One region of the Weizmannia sp. FSL K6-0777 genome, then DNA from elsewhere that is predicted to be linked to it. Evidence: riboswitches for the same ligand, from Rfam matches in the RefSeq annotation. Region 1 holds a riboswitch; the other holds the start of a gene.
The links. A riboswitch is a leader RNA that binds a small molecule or an ion and turns the genes downstream of it on or off. The one in region 1 is predicted to bind S-adenosylmethionine.

Region 1 (4,430 bases):
GGAGAGCGTCTTTGTTGTCGGACCCATCGAACCAGCGACAAACCGCAGCCGGCCGGGTGTGGAATATTTTTCGGCAGCCTGCTTGGCGATGCGCGCGGCTTCGATGTTGATTTTTTCAGCAAGGTGCCCGAGGCCGTACTCGTTAAGAACGATGGACGTTGCGCCAAAGGTATTAGTTTCGATGATATCGGCCCCCGCCTCGAGATATGCTTCATGGATCGAGCGGATGATATCGGGCGCTGTGAGATTCAAGTATTCATTGCAGCCTTCGTATGCTTCGCCGCCAAAATCCGCCGCGGTAAGGTGTTGCTGCTGGATCATCGTCCCCATCGCCCCGTCAAGGATGAGAATGCGGTTTGCAAGCTGCTGTTCAAATAACGTTTGCCCCATGAAAAATTCCCCCTTTGGTTGTACGTTTGATATTGAGATTGCGACGTACGGTAACATTTGGTACCTGGCTGGGTCGCGTTCCGATGCTGGCGGCGCCGGTGCCACTTTTGATTGAGTTTAAAGTGCATGCATCTCGCCGGGGCTGAAGCCGGCCAAGGTTTCGTTTTGCCTTCTTGAGCTCTTTTCTTAATCTTGCAATTGGACAGTGCTATCAAAGTTTCACTTTAATGAATCCGCCTGTACTTTTTTCGTTGCAGTCTCAGACAATGCCTGCGCCTTGCACTGCTGTTTTTTCGTGGATATAGCGCGTGCATTCCACCGTCAGTTCGTAGCGTTCGAGCGGCGTAATTAAGTAAATGCCGTTGAAATAGCCGAGGGCCGCGTCGATCAGGGTACGGCTGATCGCAAGGCTTTCTTCACGCGCTTTCGCAGGGTCGCCATTTGTTTTTTCCATCGCCGCCAAAATTTCATCCGTCAGTTTGATGCCCGGCACTTCATTGTGCAGAAAGACCGCGTTCCGGTAGCTGGTAAGCGGCATAATGCCAAGATAGATCGGCGCGTCCAAATGCTTCGTTGCTTCATGGATTTGCTCGATTTTTTCCGTGCTGAACACAGGCTGGGTGATAAAATAATCGGCACCGTGGCGGATTTTGCGCTCCAACCTCCCGACCGTTTTATCAAGATTGCGGACGTTCGGGTTAAATGCAGCCGCGACGGAAAAATTCGTTTTCCTGTGAAGCGATTTGCCGGAATGGGAAATGCCATCATTGAATTGCTTGATCATTGCGATCAGTTCCATGGATGACAAATCGTATACGCTCGTCGCTCCCGGGAAGTCGCCGATTTTTGTCGGATCCCCCGTGATGGCAAGCACCTGGTCAATCCCGAGCGCAGCAAGGCCCATTAAGTGCGACTGCAGCCCGATCAAATTACGATCACGGCATGTAATATGAACAAGCGGCCGGATGCCATGTTTCTCTTTTAAAATTGAAGCAATCGCTGTGTTGCTGATGCGCGGGCTTGCAAGCGAGTTGTCGGCCATTGTCAAGGCATCGATGCCGGCGTCGTGCAGCGCTTTTGCCCCTTCAAAAAAGCGAGTCGTGTTCAGAGTTTTCGGCGTATCCAATTCGACAATGACAGAGCGGCGCTTTTTTACGATTTCATGCAACGGTGGTTCGTGCTGCGCCGGGGCGGCTGCGATTTCAATTTTCGGTGGGCGGACCGTTTTTTCTGTGACAGGCAAAAGCCCCTGCACCCCGTCTGCGATTGCTTTGATGTGAGCTGGGGTCGTGCCGCAGCAGCCGCCGATCAGGCGCACACCCTGTTCGACCAGTTTTTCGGCGCATGTTTTAAAATAATCGGCGTTATTTGTGAACGTGAACCGGCCTTCCTCGTAATCTAAAAGACTCGCATTCGGGTATGCGGACAAAAAGGCACGCTTCGGTATCGGGATTTCTTCGAACGCCTGGATCATGTGGTGCGGGCCGAGCCGGCAGTTCAGGCCGGTCACATCGGCGCCGCGGTTTTCAAGTTCCTTGAACGCGTCGCGGACCGGGGTTCCGTTTTGGAGCACGCCCGGTTCGATAAGCGAGAACTGGGCGATGACCGGGACATCCGCTTCTTTTTTCGCAATGTCAACGACCGTATACAGTTCTTCCGCGTCAAAATACGTTTCCAAAAGCAGGGCATCAACTCCTTCGTCCAGGAGGTGAAAAATCTGCTCGCGGAACGTGCGCTTGATTTCGGCAAGTGTTGCTTCGGTTTTGCGCTGGCCGCGGATGCCGCCGACCGTGCCGAGTATAAATGTGTCACGGTTTGCCGCTTCTTTTGCGATCTGGACAGCCGCTTTGTTGATATCTTTTACTTTTTCTTCCAGGCCATACTGTGCCAGCTTGATATAGTTGGCGCTGTACGTGTTTGTCTGGATGACCGATGCGCCTGCTTCGATATAGGCGCGGTGGATCGCGTGGATGTCTTCCGGATGGGTCAGGTTGAATGACTCATAACATGTGTCGGCGCCGTATGCATATAGCAGTGTCCCCATTGCCCCGTCTGCAACAAGGATGCGGTTTTTTAACGTTTCGAGAAGGTTCAAATTTTTACACTCCCTTTGAATGATATGAAAAAAGCCTCCCAGAAAAGGAGGCAAGATGACAACATTCTCCTTATCTTTTCAGGTATACCTGTTGGATTTAGCACCGTGCCGTATGGGCTGGTTGCTGAGGTTTCATCGGGCCAAGTCCCTCCGCCTCTCTTGATAAGGCTATTCGATTGAACGTACTTAAAATTTTGACTTATTTATACTTTACACTTTGCCGGGTGACATGACAAGGGGGAAATTGAAATTCATATTGGATGCGGTTTCGTCCCTTTTGTCTAATTGGCTTTCTTTTGCCTTTTTGAGCCCTCCAAAAGGACAATTTGCTCCCGGTACGGCTTTCTTTTGTCTTTTTGAACCCTCCAAAAGGACAATTTGCTCTTGGTCCAGCTCTCTTTTGTCTTTTTGAACTCTCCAAAAAGACAATTTGCTCCTGGTCCGGCTTTCTTTTGTCTTTTTGGGCCCTTCAAAAAGACAATTTGCTCTTGGTCCGGCTCTCTTTTGTCTTTTTGAGCTCTCCAAAAGGACAATTCGCCCCTGATCCGACTCTCTTTTGTCTTTTTGAGCCCTCCAAAAGGACAATTCGCCCCTGATCCGACTCTCTTTTGTCTTTTTGAGCCCTCCAAAAGGACAATTTGCTCCCGGTACGGCTCTCTTTTGTCTTTTTGAACCCTTCGGGACCACTGAAAAAGTCAATCTGAAAATTCAAAATAATTATATGTACAATAAATTGAAAAAAATACCCCCAGTATTTGGTATAATAAAGTTATACTACAAACCAAAACCAAACTGGGGGTATCTATCATGCTTAAAGAAAAAGATAATCAATTAAGCATCTATTCCATATTATACGATAAAATTCCTGAAAATCATACACTTAAATTATTAAGAGATGAAGTGGATTTTAGTTTTATCAATAAAATGCTTGAAAAAACTTACTGTAAAGAATATGGAAGGCCAGCAAAAGAGCCCGAACTTATGGTTAAAATCTTGGTGTTACAAAAACTCTATGACTTATCTGATGAGAAAGTTATAGAAAATTGCTCATTAAACCTTGCATATATGTATTTTTTAGGAATCAATCCGGAAGACGACCTCCCTCACCCAAGTCTTTTGGCAAAATTTCGTAAAAGTAGATTAGAAGGCAATCTCACTATAGATGAAATTATTATTGAAATCATAAACCAATGCATTGAAAAAGGAATTTTACAAAAGGTTTCTGGTATAACGATTGATTCCACTCATACAGAAGCCAACACCAAAAAATATAGACCGGAACGAGTCATGAAACAATTAGCGAAAAAAATCTTTAAAACCGTTAAAGAAGAAAACGGAGAAATACCAAGTGAAATCAACCAAGAAATCCCTGATTATAAAGAAATAGAAAACCATGATGAAGCTAGAAAAACAATGAAGTCCTATCTTGAAGAAACGGTATCAAAGGTAGAAGAACTAGTTGAACTGGAGAAAGCACCTGAAACAAAAGCACTCGTTAATAATGCGAAAGAAATTTTAGCAGACCCGAAGTTTATGGAGCAAAAAGGGGTACGATCGATTGTCGACCAAGAAGCGAGAATAGGGTATAAAAGCAAAAATGATCCTTTCTTTGGTTATAAAACGGAATTTATGATGACAACAGAAGATCGAATGATTACAGCTGTTCATACTGGTAATGGAGCTTATGTGGATGGAACGAAGTTTGATGAATTATTAGAGTTAACCAAGAAAACGAGAATAAAAATACCAGAAGTATATGGTGATAAAGCCTATTTTAAAAAGCCAATCTTAGACAAAATCTCTGAACTTAAAGCAAAGGCATACATCCCTGTAAGTGAAGCTGCATATCGCATAGACGAAGAAAGATTCAGTTATAACAAAGATTCTGACGAGTGGTTCTGTAGTCAAGGAAACAAAACAATCAAAAAGAAACACTATATAAGAA
Region 2 (4,430 bases), 1.7 Mb from region 1:
ATGCTTATATAAGCGGGCCGCCGAGTTTTTCAATGTCATCCGGCACCGAAAATTGCCGGAAATTTTCTTTGAACCGGGCTGCAAGTTCGAACGCTTTTTCACGGTAAGCCTGCTTGTCCGTCCATGTATCTGCCGGATAAAGGACGTCATCTGACACCCCTTCAATATGAACCGGGATGTGTAGCCCGAAAATATCATCCTGCCGTGTTTCGGTATCTTTCAGTTTGCCGTTTATCGCAGCCCGGACCATGGCCCGCGTATCGCTTAATTTCATGCGGGAACCGGTTCCGTACGGGCCGCCTGTCCAGCCGGTATTGACAAGAAATACCTGGACGTTGTGCCTGTCAACTTTCTCGCCGAGCATTTCCGCATAAACGGCGGGCTCAAGCGGCAAAAACGGCGCGCCGAAGCAAGTGGAGAACACGGCTTCCGGGCGCGTGACGCCGCGTTCGGTACCGGCCAGTTTAGAAGTGTAACCGCTTAAGAAATGGTACATGGCCTGCTCTTTTGTCAGCCTGCTGATCGGCGGCAGGACACCGGATGCATCGGCCGTCAGGAATATAATGGTTGACGGATGGCCGGCCATGCCGGAGCGGGCAATATTGCCGATGTTTTCAATCGGGTAAGCAGCCCTTGTATTTTCCGTCAGTGCATTGTTGTCATATTGCGGTTTGCGGGACACCGGATCTACGACCACATTTTCAAGTACGGTCCCAAAACGGATCGCCTGGTAAATTTGTGGTTCTTTTTCTTCCGTAAGCCCGATGCACTTTGCATAGCATCCGCCTTCAATATTGAAGACACCGCTGTCGGACCAGCCGTGCTCATCGTCCCCTATAAGTGCGCGCTCCGGATCGGCGGAAAGCGTCGTTTTCCCGGTCCCGGACAAGCCGAAAAACAGGGCCGTATCGCCGTTTTTCCCAGTATTGGCGGAGCAGTGCATGGGAAGGATGCCTTTTTGCGGCAGCAAGTAATTCATGATGGAAAAAATGCTTTTTTTCATTTCGCCTGCATATTCCGTCCCGCCGATCAAAATTATCCGGCGTTCAAGTGAAATCATGATGAACGCTTCGGAATGCGTGCCGTCAAGCGCCGGGTCTGCCTTAAACAGCGGCGCGGAAAGAATCGTAAATTGCGCATCGTGTTGATAGAGCTCCTCCGCATCCGGCCGGATAAACAATTGATGCGCGAATAAATTATGCCAGGCGAACTCATTCACGGTCTGGATCGGAAGGCGGCTTTTTGGATCGGCACCCGCAAAACCTTTAAACACAAAAATTTCGTCTTTCCCTTTTAAATGCCGGACCATTTTTTCATAAAGCCTGTTGAACACGCCGGGAGAAACCGGCTGGTTGATTTTGCCCCAGTCGACACGGTCTTTTGATTCGGAGTCGACGACAATAAATTTATCTTTCGGTGACCTTCCTGTATATTTTCCTGTTGCAGCAGAAATGGCCCCTTCCGTTGTCAGTACAGCTTCTTTCCGTTCGATAATTTTTTCCATTAATTGTGGCACGGAAAGCTGCATGCGTACGTTTTCCCCCGACAACAAAAACTTTAAATCGTCAGAAGCGCCAATCAGATCCATTTTCATAAACCGCCCCTTTGAATAACTTATTTCACTTTAAACGATATCAGTATAACATATTCATCCGTTTATTACATACTTTTTTCCGGGAAAAATGCAGAGGACAAAGGGGAGAAGGGCGAAAAAATCATTGACAGCGCCTGCTAAATTGCGTATGATTTTACTTTGAACGGATACTCTTATCCCGAGCTGGTGGAGGGACGGGCCCGATGAAACCCAGCAACCCGCCTCTGGAACAGGCAATGCGCTCGCAACGCAGCTGCCGCTTGACTTCCAGGCAAAGGTGCTAACCTGCAGCAAGGATTGTTTCCTTGAACGATAAGAGTGAAAGGCGCGATTGATTGAAGTCAAAACCTTTCCACTCATGATGAATGGGGAAGGTTTTTATTTTTGGCTTTGTACATGAAATGAATCGAGTTTAGGGTATGAGTACCGTTTCCAATATGTAACCATATAAGGAGGAAAAGCGGATGTTAAAAGGACGGCATTTGTTCACATCGGAATCGGTGACGGAAGGCCATCCGGACAAAATTTGCGACCAGATTTCCGATGCCATTTTGGATGCCATTTTAGAAAAAGACCCGAATGCCCGCGTTGCCTGTGAAACTTCCGTCACAACAGGGCTCGTGCTTGTCACGGGGGAAATTTCCACCAATACATATGTGGATATTCCGAAAGTGGTGCGCAAGACCATTAAAGAGATCGGCTATACGCGCGCGAAATACGGGTTTGATGCGGAAACATGCGCTGTGCTGACATCGATTGACGAACAGTCCGAAGATATTGCGCGCGGCGTTAACCAGGCTTTGGAAGCCCGCGAAGGCGGGATGAGCGACGAAGAGATTGAGGCAATCGGAGCCGGCGACCAGGGCCTGATGTTCGGGTTTGCCTGCAATGAGACAGAAGAGCTGATGCCGCTTCCCATTTCGCTTGCCCACAAGCTTGCCCGCCGTCTTGCTGAACTCCGCAAACAAGAAGTGATCCCGTATTTGCGCCCGGATGCGAAGACACAGGTGACAGTTGAATATGACGAGAACAACCAGCCTGCCCGCATTGATACGATTGTCATTTCAACGCAGCATGATCCTGACACAAGCGCCGGACAAATCCAGGAAGATATGAAAAAATACGTCATTGAACCGGTTGTGCCGGCACACTTGCTCGATGCGGATACAAAGTATTTGATTAATCCGACCGGCCGCTTTGTTATCGGCGGCCCTCAAGGGGATGCGGGGCTGACCGGCCGCAAAATCATTGTCGACACGTACGGCGGCTATGCACGTCACGGCGGCGGCGCATTTTCCGGGAAAGACCCGACGAAAGTGGACCGTTCCGCTGCTTATGCCGCCCGCTATGTTGCGAAAAATATTGTTGCGGCAGGCCTTGCGGAAAAATGCGAGGTACAGCTTGCGTATGCGATCGGGGTGGCGAAGCCCGTTTCTATTTCCATCGATACGTTTGGGACCGGAAAAGTGCCGGAAAAAGTGCTGATCGAGGCGGTCGAAGCTCATTTTGACCTGCGCCCGGCCGGCATTATCAAAATGCTCGACTTGCGCCGTCCGATTTACAGGCAGATCGCTGCGTACGGGCATTTCGGCCGCGATGATTTGGATGTGCCTTGGGAAAAAACGGACAAAGCCGGGGCGTTGAACGAATTCGCCCGCAATCATATCGGAAAATAATATGAAAAAGAGCGCGCCTGGTATACAGGCCGCTCTTTTTCATAAAACGGCGGGAATAAGGAATCCTGTTTGCCTCATTTTTAACAAAAACCCTGCAAACTGGCGGAAAACATGCTAAACTATATTACATGTGCAGAATTTGGCCGTCAAATTTTGGCGGAAATGCATTTGTTTTTTAAAGAAATAAATTTACAATAGAGTATATCGAAATGAAGTAGGTGACTTTTTACATGTGCGGATTTATTGGCTGCGTCCATGACCATCCCGTTACATTATCAGACGAAGACAGGCAACAGTTTAAACAGATGAATCATATGATTGAGCACCGCGGCCCGGATGATGAAGGCTTTTATGAAGACGAGCATATCCAGTTCGGTTTCAGGCGCCTGAGCATTATCGATATCGAGGCGGGGCACCAGCCTTTAACATACGAAAACGAACGGTACTGGATTATTTTTAATGGCGAAATTTATAACTATGTGGAATTGCGTGAAGAACTGCTAAAAGAAGGGATGACATTCGAAACGAATTCGGATACGGAAGTCATTCTTGCCATGTACAGCCGTTACGGCGAAAAAGCAATCGGACGTCTGCGCGGGATGTTCGGGTTTGCGATCTGGGATAAGCAGGAACAAACGCTTTGCGGCGCGCGTGACCCGTTCGGCATTAAACCGTTCTTCTATTATGAAGACGGCGATAAAATGTATTTCGGTTCTGAAAAGAAAAGCATTTTGCTTGCCATGGAAAAACCAGAACTGAATTATGATGCTGTCCAATATTATTTAACCTACCAATTTGTGCCCGAACCTTTCACCATGACAAAAGACATCCGGAAACTTGAACCGGGCCATTATTTTGTGAAAAAAATTGGCAAACCGATGGAAATCAAACGATATTGGAAAGCATCCTTCCACCCGGTTCATAAAAGCGAGGACGAATTTATTCAAGAAGTGCGTGACGTAATGATTGATTCGGTGAAAGTCCATATGCGCAGCGATGTACCGGTTGGCGCATTCCTGTCGGGTGGGATCGATTCCTCGATTACGGCATCGATTGCAAAACAGTTCCATCCGGGCATTAAAACATTCTCCGTCGGCTTCGAACGCGACGGCTACAGCGAAATTGATGTGGCCAAAGAAACGGCGGAAAAACTCGGGGTT

Region 2: it holds a riboswitch for S-adenosylmethionine, as region 1 does, so the genes downstream of both, metK (methionine adenosyltransferase) here and NST70_RS02075 (bifunctional homocysteine S-methyltransferase/methylenetetrahydrofolate reductase) in region 1, are expected to answer to the same signal.

The regions. Positions count from the first base shown of each region.
Region 1 is NZ_CP151971.1:430,498-434,927, reverse strand. It holds gene metH (methionine synthase) at 1-390, opposite strand, end outside; gene NST70_RS02075 (bifunctional homocysteine S-methyltransferase/methylenetetrahydrofolate reductase) at 650-2,485, opposite strand; SAM riboswitch class I at 2,553-2,654, opposite strand; partial or broken gene NST70_RS02070 (IS1182 family transposase) at 3,293-4,430, shown strand, end outside.
Region 2 is NZ_CP151971.1:2,347,556-2,351,985, reverse strand. It holds gene pckA (phosphoenolpyruvate carboxykinase (ATP)) at 5-1,594, opposite strand; SAM riboswitch class I at 1,765-1,913, shown strand; gene metK (methionine adenosyltransferase) at 2,059-3,270, shown strand; gene asnB (asparagine synthase (glutamine-hydrolyzing)) at 3,501-4,430, shown strand, end outside.